Regions from separate parts of the Oikeobacillus pervagus genome, predicted to be linked through region 1. Evidence: a T-box and tRNA genes for the amino acid it is inferred to sense, from the RefSeq annotation. Region 1 holds a T-box; the other holds one or more tRNA genes.

What was found. A T-box is a leader RNA that pairs with one kind of tRNA and senses whether it is charged. The one in region 1 lies ahead of ileS (isoleucine--tRNA ligase), so its partner is inferred to be a tRNA-Ile.
Region 2: it has a tRNA-Ile gene. The T-box ahead of ileS (isoleucine--tRNA ligase) is inferred to sense a tRNA for this amino acid. The anticodon was not compared.

Annotation. Positions count from the first base shown of each region.
Region 1 covers NZ_JAUSUC010000014.1:125-7,994, forward strand. Annotated here, with positions in the region: gene sigG (RNA polymerase sporulation sigma factor SigG) at 196-972, shown strand; gene J2S13_RS07095 (YlmC/YmxH family sporulation protein) at 1,114-1,389, shown strand; gene pgeF (peptidoglycan editing factor PgeF) at 1,456-2,298, shown strand; gene J2S13_RS07105 (YggS family pyridoxal phosphate-dependent enzyme) at 2,276-2,953, shown strand; gene J2S13_RS07110 (cell division protein SepF) at 3,068-3,508, shown strand; gene J2S13_RS07115 (YggT family protein) at 3,517-3,777, shown strand; gene J2S13_RS07120 (YlmH family RNA-binding protein) at 3,956-4,729, shown strand; gene J2S13_RS07125 (DivIVA domain-containing protein) at 4,813-5,322, shown strand; T-box leader at 5,379-5,618, shown strand; gene ileS (isoleucine--tRNA ligase) at 5,755-7,870, shown strand, end outside.
Region 2 covers NZ_JAUSUC010000017.1:10-7,879, reverse strand. Annotated here, with positions in the region: gene J2S13_RS08245 (ArnT family glycosyltransferase) at 1-310, opposite strand, end outside; gene J2S13_RS08240 (O-antigen ligase family protein) at 677-2,053, shown strand; gene J2S13_RS08235 (divergent PAP2 family protein) at 2,118-2,525, opposite strand; gene J2S13_RS08230 (EamA family transporter) at 2,556-2,903, opposite strand; gene J2S13_RS08225 (decaprenyl-phosphate phosphoribosyltransferase) at 2,926-3,816, opposite strand; gene J2S13_RS08220 (DUF6080 domain-containing protein) at 3,982-5,202, shown strand; gene J2S13_RS08215 (YbjQ family protein) at 5,376-5,696, shown strand; gene J2S13_RS08210 (hypothetical protein) at 5,703-5,927, shown strand; tRNA gene J2S13_RS08205 (tRNA-Arg) at 6,101-6,174, opposite strand; tRNA gene J2S13_RS08200 (tRNA-Asn) at 6,349-6,420, opposite strand; tRNA gene J2S13_RS08195 (tRNA-Ile) at 6,439-6,515, opposite strand; tRNA gene J2S13_RS08190 (tRNA-Gly) at 6,524-6,597, opposite strand; tRNA gene J2S13_RS08185 (tRNA-Gln) at 6,619-6,693, opposite strand; tRNA gene J2S13_RS08180 (tRNA-His) at 6,702-6,777, opposite strand; tRNA gene J2S13_RS08175 (tRNA-Tyr) at 6,833-6,917, opposite strand; tRNA gene J2S13_RS08170 (tRNA-Phe) at 6,925-6,997, opposite strand; tRNA gene J2S13_RS08165 (tRNA-Asp) at 7,026-7,102, opposite strand; tRNA gene J2S13_RS08160 (tRNA-Met) at 7,108-7,181, opposite strand; tRNA gene J2S13_RS08155 (tRNA-Ser) at 7,319-7,411, opposite strand; tRNA gene J2S13_RS08150 (tRNA-Ile) at 7,419-7,492, opposite strand; tRNA gene J2S13_RS08145 (tRNA-Met) at 7,514-7,587, opposite strand; tRNA gene J2S13_RS08140 (tRNA-Glu) at 7,672-7,743, opposite strand; partial or broken rRNA gene rrf (5S ribosomal RNA) at 7,787-7,870, opposite strand, start outside.

The sequences.
Region 1 (7,870 bases):
ATAAAGGTTGAGGGAAAATTCGAAAATAATGAAATAATTAAACTTTTAATCATTTTAATGATTAGAAAGTATGAAGTATATCAACGGTTCACACTTCATTTATGAAGAAAGTGCACTAGACAGGCTATGCATATTTTTTCCTTGCGGGGGGATACTGAACTTTGAAACTGTAGCTCCTGCAAGGAGGGAATTCAATTGACTCGCAACAAAGTAGAAATTTGCGGTGTAGATACTTCTAAGCTCCCTGTACTGAAAAACGAGGAGATGCGTGAGCTTTTTAAAGTGATGCAAGCTGGCGATCTTTCTGCTCGAGAAAAGCTCGTCAATGGGAATCTTCGCCTCGTACTAAGTGTTATTAAACGCTTTAATAATCGTGGAGAATTTGTTGATGACCTATTTCAAGTAGGTTGTATTGGTCTCATGAAATCCATAGACAATTTTGATTTAGGTCAAAATGTAAGATTCTCTACCTATGCAGTCCCGATGATTATCGGTGAAATTCGCCGTTATTTAAGGGATAATAATCCGATAAGGGTTTCCCGTTCCTTAAGGGATATTGCCTATAAAGCATTACAAGTACGGGAACGACTAATGAGTAAGACATCAAGGGAGCCGACAGCGGAAGAAATTAGTAAAGAACTTGAAGTTCCCCATGAAGAAATTGTGTTTGCTTTAGACGCAATACAGGACCCGGTGTCATTATTTGAACCGATTTATAATGACGGGGGAGATCCAATTTACGTCATGGATCAGCTTAGTGATGACAAAAACCGCGACAGTCATTGGGTAGAAGAACTGGCATTAAAAGAAGGAATGAAAAGATTAAATGATCGAGAAAAATTAATCATTCGCAAACGCTTTTTCCAAGGGAAGACTCAGATGGAAGTTGCGGAAGAAATTGGAATTTCACAAGCCCAAGTATCTAGGCTTGAAAAAGCAGCCATTAAACAAATGAATAAAAACATTAATTAGTTTTTTGAAAGTGTAAAGTTACATGAAAACAACTGAATTGAAAGATTTTTCAAGACCCTTTAATGATTTTTAAAGGGTCTTTATCTTGTTTTCATGCATATATTTAGGTAATAAGTTTACATGGGAAAGCGGGGAATACGGATGGTTCGCATTTCTGAATTTCAAGTGAAAGATGTTGTTAGTGTTTCCGATGGTCGGAAATTAGGAAATATATCCGATATTGAAATCGACCTTGATACAGGTCGGATCGTCGCAATCGTAATTAGTTCTGGAGGTAAGTTATTAGGCTTTTTTGGAAAAGAAGAGGATACCGTCATTCCTTGGAACCAAATTGTGAAAATTGGCGAAGATGTTATACTTGTTCGCTATAAGGATTCATATTATACTCAAGCCAAACTAGAACAACCTAAAGCATGAAAATAAAGTGACTCTTATTGTGTCATTATGGTAAACTAAAGAAAAAATGGTCGGGAGAATTGTCAAATGATGGAGCCGTTTCAATTAGTAAATGAAAGCTATTATTTGATCAAAGATTGGCAAATAAAAGATCCCTCACTTGTTGCAGGTTTCACCACAAGATTTGGGGGTGTCAGTGGAAAGCCGTTTGATGAATTGAATATGGGATTTCATGTAGGGGATCAAGTAGAAGACGTTCGTATAAATCGAAAGCGGTTGGCCAATTCGATTTCATTCCCTATTGACGAATGGATTGGGGCAGAGCAAACCCACAAACATCATATTCAATATGTAACATCGCTACATAAGGGGAGGGGCGCTCTTCAGTACGAAGACAGTTTACTTGATACGGATGGATTATATACAGATGAGTCGAATCTTTTCTTAACGTTATGCTATGCTGATTGTGTCCCTATTTATTTTCTTTCATTTGAGAAGAAGAAAATAGGAATCGTCCATGCCGGATGGAAAGGGACCGTACTCGGAATTGCAGCTGAATTAGTGAAAATATGGAAAAATCTAGGAATTCATGAAGATGAAATCCATGTTGTGATTGGCCCCTCCATTTGTGGTAATTGTTATATTGTAGATGACAGGGTGATCAACCAGGTGAAGAAGCGGCTATCTCCTAGCCAGGAGTTGCCATTTACCATGAAAGAGACGGGTCAATATTATTTAGATTTGAAGCGAATGAATGAATTGATCCTGAGGGAAGCAGGAATACCGAAACTTCAAATTCGAACGTCAAAGCTTTGCACGAGTTGTGATCATCGGTTTTTTTCCCATCGGAGGGATCATGGAAAAACAGGTAGAATGATCGGGTTTATCGGTTGGAAGGAGAATGGAAATGGTGGAAAAGGTAGTAAATAATTTAGAGATGATTCGGAAAAACATTGCGGATACGTGCCAACGCATCAATCGAGATCCTGCAGAAATTCAAATTATTGCTGTAACGAAATATGTATCAACAGAGCGAGCCATGGAAGCGTTAGATGCTGGAGTTTCTCACCTTGGTGAAAACCGTGATGATGGATTAATACATAAATATGAAATCCTAGGAGACAAGCCTACATGGCATTTTATCGGTACATTGCAAACAAGAAAAGTGAAGAATATCATCGATAAAGTATCATATATTCATTCCTTGGATCGGCTCTCTCTTGCTAAGGAGATCCATAAAAGAGCGGACAAGCCTATCTCTTGTTTTGTACAAGTGAATGTATCTGGGGAACAGTCGAAACATGGATTAGGGGAAGAAAGCGTAAAGGAATTTATTCTTCAATTAGAGGAGTTATCCCATATTCGAGTCGTTGGACTTATGACGATGGCACCTTTAACCGAAGATGAGCAAATCATCCGGTCCTGCTTTCGCAAATTAAAACAGCTGCAGCAGGAAATACAAAGTTTGAATTTGGAATATGCCCCATGTACAGAACTTTCAATGGGGATGAGCAATGACTATTTAATTGCAATCGAAGAAGGGGCTACATTTGTAAGAATTGGTACAGCACTTGTAGGCGAGTAAAAAATATAGACGGTTTTAGGATGAATCTCGAAACTATGTTTAAAAAGAGGACTGACTAGTCACTTTTTAGCTATTCGGATCCGCATAATGCTATAGTAATGGGAGGAATAATCGATGGGAATTAAATCGAAATTTAAAACGTTTTTCTTTTTAGATGAAGAAGATGAAGACGTTAAAGAAGATGGCGATCTAGATGAACATACAACATCGTCCAATCAAGTAAAACAGCAGCCTGTTAAACAAAATGTTGTGAGCTTGCAAAGTGTCCAGAAATCCTCTAAAGTTATTTTGATAGAGCCAAGAGTCTATGCGGAGGCGCAAGAGATTGCAGACCATCTAAAAAACCGTAAAGCGGTTGTGGTCAATTTACAACGGATCCAACATGATCAAGCCAAAAGAATTGTGGATTTCCTAAGTGGCACAGTCTACGCAATTGGTGGAGATATTCAACAGCTTGGCCCAAAAATATTTTTATGCACACCAGATAATGTCGAAGTCTCCGGTAATATTTCCCAGATGATGGAAGGCGATGAAATTGAAAATACAAGGTGGTAATAAGTAGAATGATTATTGTGATTCAGGGTATCGCGTTCCTTATTGAAATTTATTCATGGGCGCTCATTATTTATATTTTAATGTCATGGTTTCCAGGGGCTAGGGAAAATGCATTTGGCCGATTTTTAAGTTCTATTTGTGAGCCTTTTTTAGAACCTTTTAGGAAAATCATTCCTCCACTTGGCATGATTGATATTTCCCCAATTGTTGCCTTTATTGTGTTGAACCTAGCCAAAAAAGGGGTACAACAACTATATTTTTGGTTTTAATGAAAAGGACATTCCTCCATCCAAAAGTTCATGTATTCCGCTTTTATACAAAAAATCAAAAGACATGAAAGGAAGCGAACGGTTGGGAACCGGCTTCCTTTTTTCATAAAATAAAACTAGCCGTACGTCACAGGCAGGTGGCAGAAAAAAGGTATAACTGTAATTTGGAGAGAGAACAATGACTATTTATCAACATTTTCGCCCAGAAGAACACGAATTTATTGACAAGGTTTTAGGTTGGAAACAGATAGTGGAATCTCAATATGCCCCTAAGCTCACTGATTTTCTTGACCCGAGAGAACAGAAGATTGTTCAGTCAATCGTCGGAAATCACGGAGAGATATCGGTTTCTTTTTTTGGTGGTACTGAGCAAGCAGAGAGGAAGCGAGCCCTAATTTTTCCTGAATATTTTTCCCCAGAAGAAGGCGATTTTAATCTAATATTGTTTGAGGTTACATATCCAAAAAAGTTTATTGTCCTCGAGCATCGAAATGTACTTGGAAGTCTTATGGGATTGGGGTTACGACGTGAAAAATACGGAGACATATTGGCGGATGGAGATTGTTTCCAATTCTTCGTTACAAATGAAATCAAAGATTATGTGAAAATGAATCTAGATCAAATTGGGAGAGCCTCTATAACATTAGAGGAAAAGCCACTACATGAAGCTGTTCAGACAAAGGAGATATGGAGGGAACGTATGATTACAACAAGTTCTTTACGATTGGATACCATTCTTTCCTCCTTTACCCATCAATCAAGACAAAAAGTACAAAACCAAATTAAGTCAGGGCTTGTAAAAGTAAATTGGACGACTGTAGAAGAGACTTCATTTGAATGTGATGAAGGCGATGTCATTTCAGTAAGAGGAATTGGAAGAAGTAGGATTATGTCAGTTAATGGGAAGACTAAAAAAGAAAAATGGCGAATAACTATAGGAACAATGAATTAATTTCTAAAAATTGCAGGAATTCCCCCACAATTCGTCGAAAAACCATTATAATATACATTAGAGTTTTGCTTGGAGGTGGCTAAATGCCTTTAACGCCGTTAGACATACATAACAAAGAATTTAGTCGGGGTTTTCGCGGTTATGATGAAGATGAGGTAAATGAGTTTTTAAATCAAGTGATTAAAGATTATGAACTTATTATTCGTGAAAAAAAGGAATTGGAAGAAAGACTAGAATCATTAAACGATAGACTAGGTCATTTCACCAATATTGAAGAAACCTTAAATAAGTCCATTTTAGTTGCACAAGAAGCTGCTGAAGAAGTAAAAAGTAATGCTCATAAAGAAGCAAAGTTAATTATTAAGGAAGCTGAGAAGAACTCAGACCGCATTATCAATGAAGCGCTATCGAAAGCTCGCAGAATTGCGATTGAGATTGAAGATTTGAAAAAGCAGTCCAAAGTATTTCGTACCCGTTTTAAAATGTTAATTGAAGCCCAGTTAGATTTATTAAATAATGATGATTGGGATCATTTAATGGAATTTGAAGTGGATGCAACGGAGCTAACCAGTTTGCAAGAAGAAGAACGTTAATCTTGACGAATCATGATTTCATTTTTTATAATGAGAAATTAAGAGCTGAATTTAAAGAGTATACGATGATAGGGAGAGTACATTCCTTAAGCTTATAATTGTCATACAACAGCGAACTAGGGAAGGTGGAAGCCTAGTATAAGCCGGGAAATGGAAAATCACCCTTGAGTACTTGATTCGAACGTATGATGACTAGTAGATGATAGCGACGCATTCACGTTAAGAATGTTAAGTGGGTAAACAAGATATGTTTACCAATTTGGGTGGTACCGCGGGTAAGCCTTCTCGTCCCTTTATAGGGATTGGAAGGCTTTTTTTATTGTTTTAAATAAACCTATTTTCTATCATCGTGTTTTTGAATAAGGAAAATGGTTGAATCAGTTTATTTTTGGAAACATATGTATTAGGAACCTATTAGAGGAGGTTATGAGGATGGAGTTTAAAGATACTTTATTAATGCCAAAAACGAAATTCCCAATGCGTGGGAATCTTCCGAAACGTGAGCCGGAAATTCAAGAAAAATGGGAAGAAATGAAGATTTATGAAAAGGTACAACAACGGACAAAAGGACGTCCCCTTTTTGTATTACATGATGGCCCCCCTTATGCTAATGGAGACATCCATATGGGGCACGCGCTTAATAAAATTTTAAAAGATTTTATTGTTCGCTACAAATCAATGAGTGGTTTTCACGCACCATATGTTCCGGGGTGGGACACTCACGGACTTCCAATTGAGCAAGCTTTAACAAATAAAGGGGTCAAACGAAAAGAAATGACCGTTGCGGAATTCCGCAAACTTTGTGAAAAATATGCTTATGAACAAATCAATAATCAAAGGGAACAGTTTAAACGATTGGGAGTACGTGGAGACTGGGAAAACCCATACATTACATTAAAACCTGCTTTTGAAGCACAACAAATTAAAGTGTTTGGGGAAATGGCGAAGAAGGGCTATATCTATAAAGGAAAAAAACCAGTATATTGGTCTCCTTCTAGTGAATCTGCTCTTGCTGAAGCTGAAATTGAGTATAAAGATAAACGCTCACCATCTATCTATGTTGCGTTCGACGTAAAAGATGGAAAAGGCGTGTTAGAAGAGGGCACGAAAATCATTATTTGGACGACAACTCCTTGGACAATTCCAGCTAACCTAGGGATTTCTGTACATCCTAACTTAACTTATGTGGTCGCAAGCGTGAATGAAGAAAAGTTTGTCATTGTTGAAGATTTACTTGAAGAGGTTAAGAAGGAGTTGGAATGGGAAGATCTACAAGTAACGAAAAAGGTTAAAGGATCTGAGTTGGAGTATGTCGTGGCGAAACACCCGATATATGACCGTGATTCATTAGTAATGCTAGGGGAACATGTCACAACTGATTCTGGTACTGGTTGCGTACATACGGCACCAGGACACGGGGAAGATGACTTTCTTATTGGAAAGAAATATGGTCTTGATGTGCTTTGTCCTGTCGATGATAAAGGTCATATGACAGCAGAAGCTCCTGGGTTTGAAGGATTGTTTTATGATGCAGCGAATAAACCTGTGACAGAAAAACTGGAAGAAGTGGGAGCCTTATTAAAATTAACATTCATTACTCACTCCTATCCACATGATTGGCGGACGAAGAAACCTGTTATTTACCGTGCAACTGCCCAATGGTTTACTTCGATTGAAAAATTCCGCGATGAATTATTACAAGCGGTGAAAGAAACGAAATGGGTACCAGCATGGGGAGAAACAAGATTATTCAACATGGTACGGGATCGTGGAGATTGGTGTATTTCTCGTCAACGTGCGTGGGGAGTTCCAATTCCAGTGTTCTATGCGGAAAATGGGGAAGCCATTATTACAGACGAAACGGTCCAACATATTTCTGATTTGTTCCGTGAATTCGGTTCAAATGTATGGTTTGAAAGAGAAGCGAAGGATTTATTACCAGAAGGATTTACTCATCCAGGAAGCCCGAATGGCGAATTTACAAAAGAGATGGACATTATGGATGTGTGGTTTGATTCAGGTTCTTCTCATCAAGCTGTCCTAGTTGAACGTGAAGAGCTCCAACGTCCAGCTGATTTATATTTAGAAGGTTCAGATCAATACCGTGGATGGTTTAATTCCTCTTTATCAACGGCTGTTGCGGTTACAGGGAAAGCTCCATATAAAGGAGTATTAAGCCATGGATTTGCACTTGATGGGGAAGGCCGCAAGATGAGTAAATCATTAGGAAATGTCGTTGTACCAGCTAAAGTGATGAATCAATTAGGGGCAGATATTCTACGTCTATGGGTGGCTTCTGTTGATTATCAAGCAGATGTGCGGGTTTCTGATGCGATTTTAAAACAGGTTGCTGAAGTATATAGAAAAATTCGTAATACATTCCGCTTCTTACTCGGAAACCTTGCTGATTTTGATCCGAAAGAAAATGCTGTAGCATATGAAGAACTTCGCGAAGTGGATCAATTCATGTTAGTGAAATTAAATCATTTGATTAAAGAAGTTCATCATTCATATGAACATTTTGAGTATGCTGCCATCTATCATGCGA
Region 2 (7,870 bases), on a different contig from region 1:
TCGCTGGGCTTTCCGTTAATAACGAACGGAAAAAATGTAAAGGTGCTAAGTAAGTTCCATATAATAAGGCCGTTAAGCAAGCCATCCATTCATTTTTAAATAACATTTTTGCAGTTAAATAAAGAGCAAAAAGAGCAAGCATATTTAAAATCATATTAGAAATTTTCACTAAAAATAGATGATCAATATGGAGGAAATCAGCTAAAAGGATATTCCCGGCTAAATAAATCGGATGCGATGGAGTTACATACGCATTAGGCTGATCGGCATTATACCCATAATAACCATCATATACAAGCCGTTGGGCCATTTTATCATATTCTCCTGCGTCTCTACTTCCATACTTATCAAAAAAACCCGGATGCTCTACAAGAAAGAACAAATGTAAACCAAAAGATAACAGCATAATAAGGATTATTGGGAGATACTTTTTCTTCATAATGAATTTTCCACTCTTTCGTGTTATAAGTAAGTCCTTATTATACATATAACTTCCAACAATATAAAGGCAAAGGAGGAACCATTCTAGTATAATTTTACTTGTATGTCTATTCAGGTCGAATTTAGCGTTTACCTACTGTTAAAGATATTGTATTCTATAAAGTGGAACTATCATCAAGAATGGGAATAATCATTGATGAGGGAATATTTTAGAAATCAGAATAGGAAGGAAATCATGCTACCATTACAAAAGAAAAACCATGAAAAAATAATACTAGCTTTTTTTTATTTTATCTCGTTACAACCAATCATTGATGTTTTAACTACTTTTACTATTGTTCAACTCCATTCTAGTGCAACTGTTGGAATCGTTATAAGAATGATCTACATGCTTGCCAGTTTGCTTTTTATGGCTTCATTTTACAAGAAAGTACCTTTTGCAAAATGGGCAACAATTTATGTGGTTATTTGGGGAATTTTTGTATTAGGGAATTTAGGAATTAACTTTTCTCAAAAACCAAATTTTGCGCTTTTCGATGAAATTAAATTTTTTATCAAAATCAGTTATTTTAATATTGTATTGTTAAACTTTATTTTTATATACAAATACTTTTCCAACAAAGATTCACTCTTTAAATTCTTTTTGCGCAATATTGTATGGAGTGCATTAATCATTGGCTTAGTCATGCTCATCTCCATTCTGACAGGAACTAGCTTAAAAAGTTACCAATGGACAAAAATTGGTTTTACCGGATGGTTCTTTGCAGGAAATGAAATAGGTGCAATCCTCGCTATTATACTGCCAATTGTTACCTATTTTGCCATCATTAGAACAAATAACATCCAAACTTCTTATTATTGGATTCCAGTTCTACTTTCAGGTTTTTCTCTCATTATGTTAGGGACAAAAGTCGGTCTAGGGGCTTTATTTATCACATTATTCATGGGCTTACTAAGCGTAGTTGTCGCCATGTTTAGAAAGAAAATGCCAACTGCCAACCTTAAGTTAAATGCTCTCGTTCTATTTTTCCTTATTGTTGTGATTGCGATCAGCACACCGTTCACTCCAGTATATAAAAATACCTATTCACATATGGAACTTATTGGAATGGATACGGATAAAGCAGACGATCCTCAACCAAAAACAAAAGAGGAAAAGAAAAAGGAAAAGGAAAAAAGCAAAAAACAAGTAGAAAGCCTTATACTTAGTAGTAGAGATATTTATCTCAATAAATATAAAAAGTATTATCAATCTTCCCCAGTTTCACAAAAAATAATGGGAATGGGATATGCAGGAAATTACAAAAAAGAAGCGAAAATGATTGAAATGGATTATTTCGATATTTTTTATTCCACTGGTCCAATAGGGACAATCCTTTATTTCTTTCCACTAGTCTTTTTATTTATTTATTCTGCTGTGTGGGCGCTTAAACATTTGGCGGATGTCTTTCTACCAAAAAACACAATGCTTATTTCTAGTATTGTACTAGGATTAGGGATTGCTAATTTTGCAGGACATGTCTATACCGCTCCGGCTGTTAGTATTTATTTAGCGGTGATCATCGCCTATTTCTACTATGATATTAAAAGTACTTCTAAAATTAAGATATAAGTAAAAAACCAGGTATTCTGTAAGAAATACCTGGTTTTTTTATTAAAACATAATCTTAAACATATCAGCTTAATACACTCATAATATATCCAATAAGAATTCCTAGTCCAAGTCCTCCCATAATTTCAACTCTATTATGTCCTTGTCTTTCTCTCAGTTTCTTTTTACCATTAAAAACATGTTCATTTAGAGTTTCTGCATGTTTTCCAACAGTACGTCTAATTCCCTTAGCATCAATAATCGTAATAAAAAGAAACGTTAACCCTAATCCAAATAACGGGGTTGTAAATCCCTCGCGAAAACCGATTAGCATAAGCTCACTCGCTACTACTGTTGTATGGGTACTGGGAAATCCCCCATTTCCAACTAAACTCAGTGCTTCTTTTCCAAATCGAATATAATTAATAATGAATTTTAGCGTGCCTGCGATAAGCCATGCAAGAAATGGCGTTATGATATACAGTATAGTCATACTCTCCACCTAACCAAAATTTTAGCAATTTTACGATCTTGAAATAAAAATAATTCCTATCATAATAAATACCATGCCTATAATCCGGTTCATACTTAATGATTCCCCAAATAAATAATAGGAAAATACAAAGACCAAAACATAACCAACACTCACCATTGGATAAGCATAACTTAATTCTACTTTTCTTAAAACAACCATCCAGACCAACGCACTAAGTCCGTATAAGAATAGACCTGTTATGTTAATCGGACTTAAAAAGTTCATAATCTCCATCGATTTCGGTTGATCAACTGTTTTCACCGCTCCATATTTCAAAACAATTTGTCCCATAGAACTAAGGAAGACAGAGAATAAAATCAGTAAAATATTTTTCATTTTGTTCACTCTTTCAATCCAATTAATCAAAAAAATACAAGATCATAAACACAGTAATAGCATATAAACCAACTGTTACTAAAATATGTCGATCTTCAAATAATACTTTCTCAGGCGAGCCCCCCTTATCCTCCATATGAATTAAATAGAGATAGCGGAAAATCCCATATATAACAAGAGGAATCGTCCACATTAATTGAATTGTCCGTCCTGAAAAGAAAGTAAATAATGAATAGCTAATAATGGTAGATGTCGCAACAATTGTATTTAATTGATCCAACAATTGCGATGAGTAACTTTCTAATACTTTTCGGTGTGTCCCCTTGTCCTTATTTAATAGTAATAGCTCATGTCTTCTTTTACTTATGGCTAAAAATAGCGAAATTAACATTGTACAAAGAAGAAACCATGGGGTAAATGGAACCTGAATCACAATTCCACCACCAATTGCACGGAAGACAAATCCCATTGCAATAATCATAATATCCATGATAACAACATGCTTCAGTTTCAAGGAGTAAAGCAAGTTTAAGATAAAATAGGCTAATAATAACAACATAAAAAAGGGATTTAGTATGTATGAACCAATGAGCGAACCTATTAATAAAAAAAGACCAAAGCAAATAGCCATATACGGGTTTAACCGACCAGAAGCCATTGGCCTATGTTTCTTTATGGGATGCATACTATCTGCTTCTCGGTCCATGAAGTCATTTAGGATATAGACACACCCAGAAACGAAACAAAAGAGAAAAAAGCCGACGACTGATTGAATAAATGATAGTAAGGTAACAATTTTCAAAGAAAAAATAGGCGCGGCAAATATAAGTAAGTTTTTCGTCCATTGCTTTGGACGAAGTTGAATAAACAGCAAACTAATGGTCTCAAACTTTTTTTTATACACGGTTTCCATTTTTCACCTTCACCTTATATTGCAACTATGGTATTTTAAATGAGAGAAAAAATCGCTTCAACATAAGTATACATTATATATAGTAGGCCATTATTTTACTTTAATATAAATGAATAGCCCTTGTCTACAATGAGAAGATTAAATTTACATATGGAGGATATTAGAATGCTTTATGATTTTTATAGGAAAAACAAACTAGCGATTTGGTTTACTATCATTTCCTACTTGCTATACACTACTTTAACTATTTTCTACTATTTAAAAACAAATGTATTTTATAACACAGGGAAATTCGACATTCTCTTTGATAGTGACACAGGTATTATTTTCAAAGGAGATTGGTTTTATGGAACAGCAGCCGATTTAAGGCATTTTTTATTTCGTAATTTTTTGTCTCCTTTTGTATTCCCTATCAAACTAATCTTTGGGACCGATGCATTACAAAGCCACCCAACGATATATGGTTTATACCTAGCACAGATTCAAACGCTATTCATGTCCGTTAACACTTTTTTTGTTATGAAAATACTAAATGACTTTGCCGTTACGTTGAAAGTAAAAATATTAATTGGAATCATTTTCATCCTTTCTTGGGAACAGATCTTTTTCGCACTGAATATTGAACGGTATTTCTTAGGTCAATTTTCACTATTATTATTTTTATTCTTAGTTCAAACCAAAAAAACTCAATCAGCTTTTCATAGTGCCTTAGCAGGAATCTTACTAATTGGGACGACCATCACAAATATATACCTTTATTTTGCGCAATTATTACTTGAGAAAATGTCTTGGTCAAAGAAAATCCAACATCTTTTTATTTTTTGTGCACTCTTTTATTTTGTTCTACTATTCGGTGGGGGTGGACCTCACATTTTAGATGCCTTTCATTTCTTCAATGATTATACAGGCAAATTTACAGATAAATATTCTTTATTAGAGTTACCTGGAAAAGTCTTTACCAATTTACTTTACCCAGCCATTTTTCCACCGCTAATTGATGAGTCGATACGTGATGCCTTTTTCCAATCTGGACAAGTAAAATGGCTACCATCTTTCATTGTCGCTTCCATTTTATTGATTAGTATTTATACTATTTGGAAGAAACGTAGAAATCGATTTGTGCTTCTACTTGGTTCTATCTTATTGGCCACACTTGTATTACATGGAGTAGCTCAATTTGGTTTGCGCAGTGCCGCTTTATATAGCACACATTTTAACTTTGTATTTATTTTATTAGCTGGAATATTCTCTACCCTTTTAACAAAAGAAAAACAAAAGTGGTTTACAGTTTTCCTCACTTTATGGCTCATCGTAAACCTTTTTGAGACCACGCAACTTTTTGCTAGTATTTATGATTTGGGAATGAAATATTACCCAAGACCTTGATTAGAGTATCATTTAAGAATCTTTGCTTCAATATTTTGGAGCAGAGTATTTTGATTGACAAGCGTAAATTACATGATGAAAAAACTCCAAAAATTAAACACATGAAATAGATGGTATTCACTCCCCAACACTGGTAATATAATCTATAAATACGATAATGGGGGGACTATCTCATGATCATCGTCACAACTGAAAAAATTGCCAATTACAAAATTACTGAAATTAAAGGTCCTGTTTTCGGATTAACCGTAAGAGCTCGAGGCATTGGAAAAGATATTGTCGCTTCATTAAAAGGCCTAGTCGGTGGGGAGATTAATCAATACACTGAAATGCTTGAAGATGCGAGAAAACAAGCCATTGATCGAATGGTGGAAAATGCCACAGCAATGGGGGCAAATGCCATCATTATGATGCGATTCGATTCAGGAGAAATCGGTCAAAATATGAGTGAAATCGTAGCATATGGAACAGCTGTCACAGTGGAAAGTGAGTAGACAAAAATGGAATGGGTTTTGGGCTATTTCGGGATACAACTCTTCATTCTGATCATTTTAATCATTGGGTCCTGGCTTATTTGGGACCGTCGTTTTAAAAATAAACATGGAAATAAAATTCCTCCAGGATTTATCCGTACAAATGAAGTATCAATTGATCCCACAACGAAAAAGAAACTAGTTGTTTACTACAATAAAGAAACAGGTGAAAGGTTTTATAAGGAAGATTAATTTATATATAGAATAAGGGAGATTGTTTCTAAAACCGCTCCCTTTTCTATGCCTAATTAAAAACAGGCTTATTATTGTAGCAGATCAAAAATATCCAGAGTGTAAATCATTCACATCTAAAAGCTAACATAAAAAAACTAATCCCGACTTTAAGGATTAGTTTTTTGAGTTTACGCGCCTTAGAGGATTCGAACCTCTGACACACGGCTTAGAAGGCCGTTGCTCTATCCAGCTGAGCTAAAGGCGCATTTTAATGTGAAACTTCATTCAGGGGGAGTTCTTCACCCTTCACCTATCTTCTTTGTTTCAAAATCATTTTGAGGTGGAGATTTTACTGCCCGTTAAGGCGGGATAAATGCAAAATCTCGTTATAGAAGCCAAACGAAGTCTCTTCATTTCTTCAGTACTTTCCGTAAAATGACTCCGCAGGTAGGATTCGAACCTACGACCGATCGGTTAACAGCCGATAGCTCTACCACTGAGCTACTGCGGAATAATAAATAATTCGATATGGTGGGCCTAAGTGGACTCGAACCACCGACCTCACGCTTATCAGGCGTGCGCTCTAACCAGCTGAGCTATAGGCCCATATTATTTGGAGCGGGTGATGGGAATCGAACCCACGACAACAGCTTGGAAGGCTGTAGTTTTACCACTAAACTACACCCGCATTGAACGTTAAGAGTATAAATGGCTGGGCTAGCAGGATTCGAACCTACGAATGACGGAGTCAAAGTCCGTTGCCTTACCACTTGGCTATAGCCCAATAAGATATGGGGCGATTAGTGGGAATCGAACCCACGAGTGTCGGAGCCACAATCCGATGCGTTAACCACTTCGCCATAACCGCCATAATAAGAAATACATAATTAAATACAACAAGTAAATGAATGGTGATTACTAAATGGTGGAGGGGGGCAGATTCGAACTGCCGAACCCATAGGGAGCGGATTTACAGTCCGCCGCGTTTAGCCACTTCGCTACCCCTCCATTTAAATGGCTCAGGACGGAATCGAACCGCCGACACAAGGATTTTCAGTCCTTTGCTCTACCGACTGAGCTACTGAGCCTTCATACTCCATGTAAAAATATAAAAAGTGGCGGTCCGGACGGGACTCGAACCCGCGACCTCCTGCGTGACAGGCAGGCATTCTAACCAGCTGAACTACCGGACCAATAATTGCGGGGGCAGGATTTGAACCTGCGACCTTCGGGTTATGAGCCCGACGAGCTACCGAACTGCTCCACCCCGCGACGATTAAAGTATAATAATTCGATAAACTAATTTTTCATCACCGAAAGCTTGTCCTAACTTTGGAAAGTCTAATGTAATCAGAACCATAGAATAAACTGCTTACTCGACCTCGATGATAAAATCATATAATAGCTAATGGCGGAGGAAGAGGGATTCGAACCCCCGCGCGGTTTAACCCGCCTGTCGGTTTTCAAGACCGATCCCTTCAGCCAGACTTGGGTATTCCTCCGTACACATGGACCCTGTAGGACTCGAACCTACGACCGGACGGTTATGAGCCGTCTGCTCTAACCAGCTGAGCTAAGGGTCCACTGCGAAATCTATACTATTATAGCGGTGGAGGGAATCGAACCCACGACCTCACGGGTATGAACCGTACGCTCTAGCCAGCTGAGCTACACCGCCATTTTTCATTACTATGAAGTCTGCTGAATTAACCCATTCATTCCTTTGTGGAAAATAGGTGTTTACAGCTAAAATCTTCACAAATGACCCGTACGGGATTCGAACCCGTGTTACCGCCGTGAAAGGGCGGTGTCTTAACCGCTTGACCAACGGGCCAACAAAAATTTGGCAAAATAAATAACCCCAACTAAGGGGTATTGCTTGGCAACGTCCTACTCTTGCAGGGGGACAGCCCCCAACTACCATCGGCGCTGAAGAGCTTAACTTCCGTGTTCGGTATGGG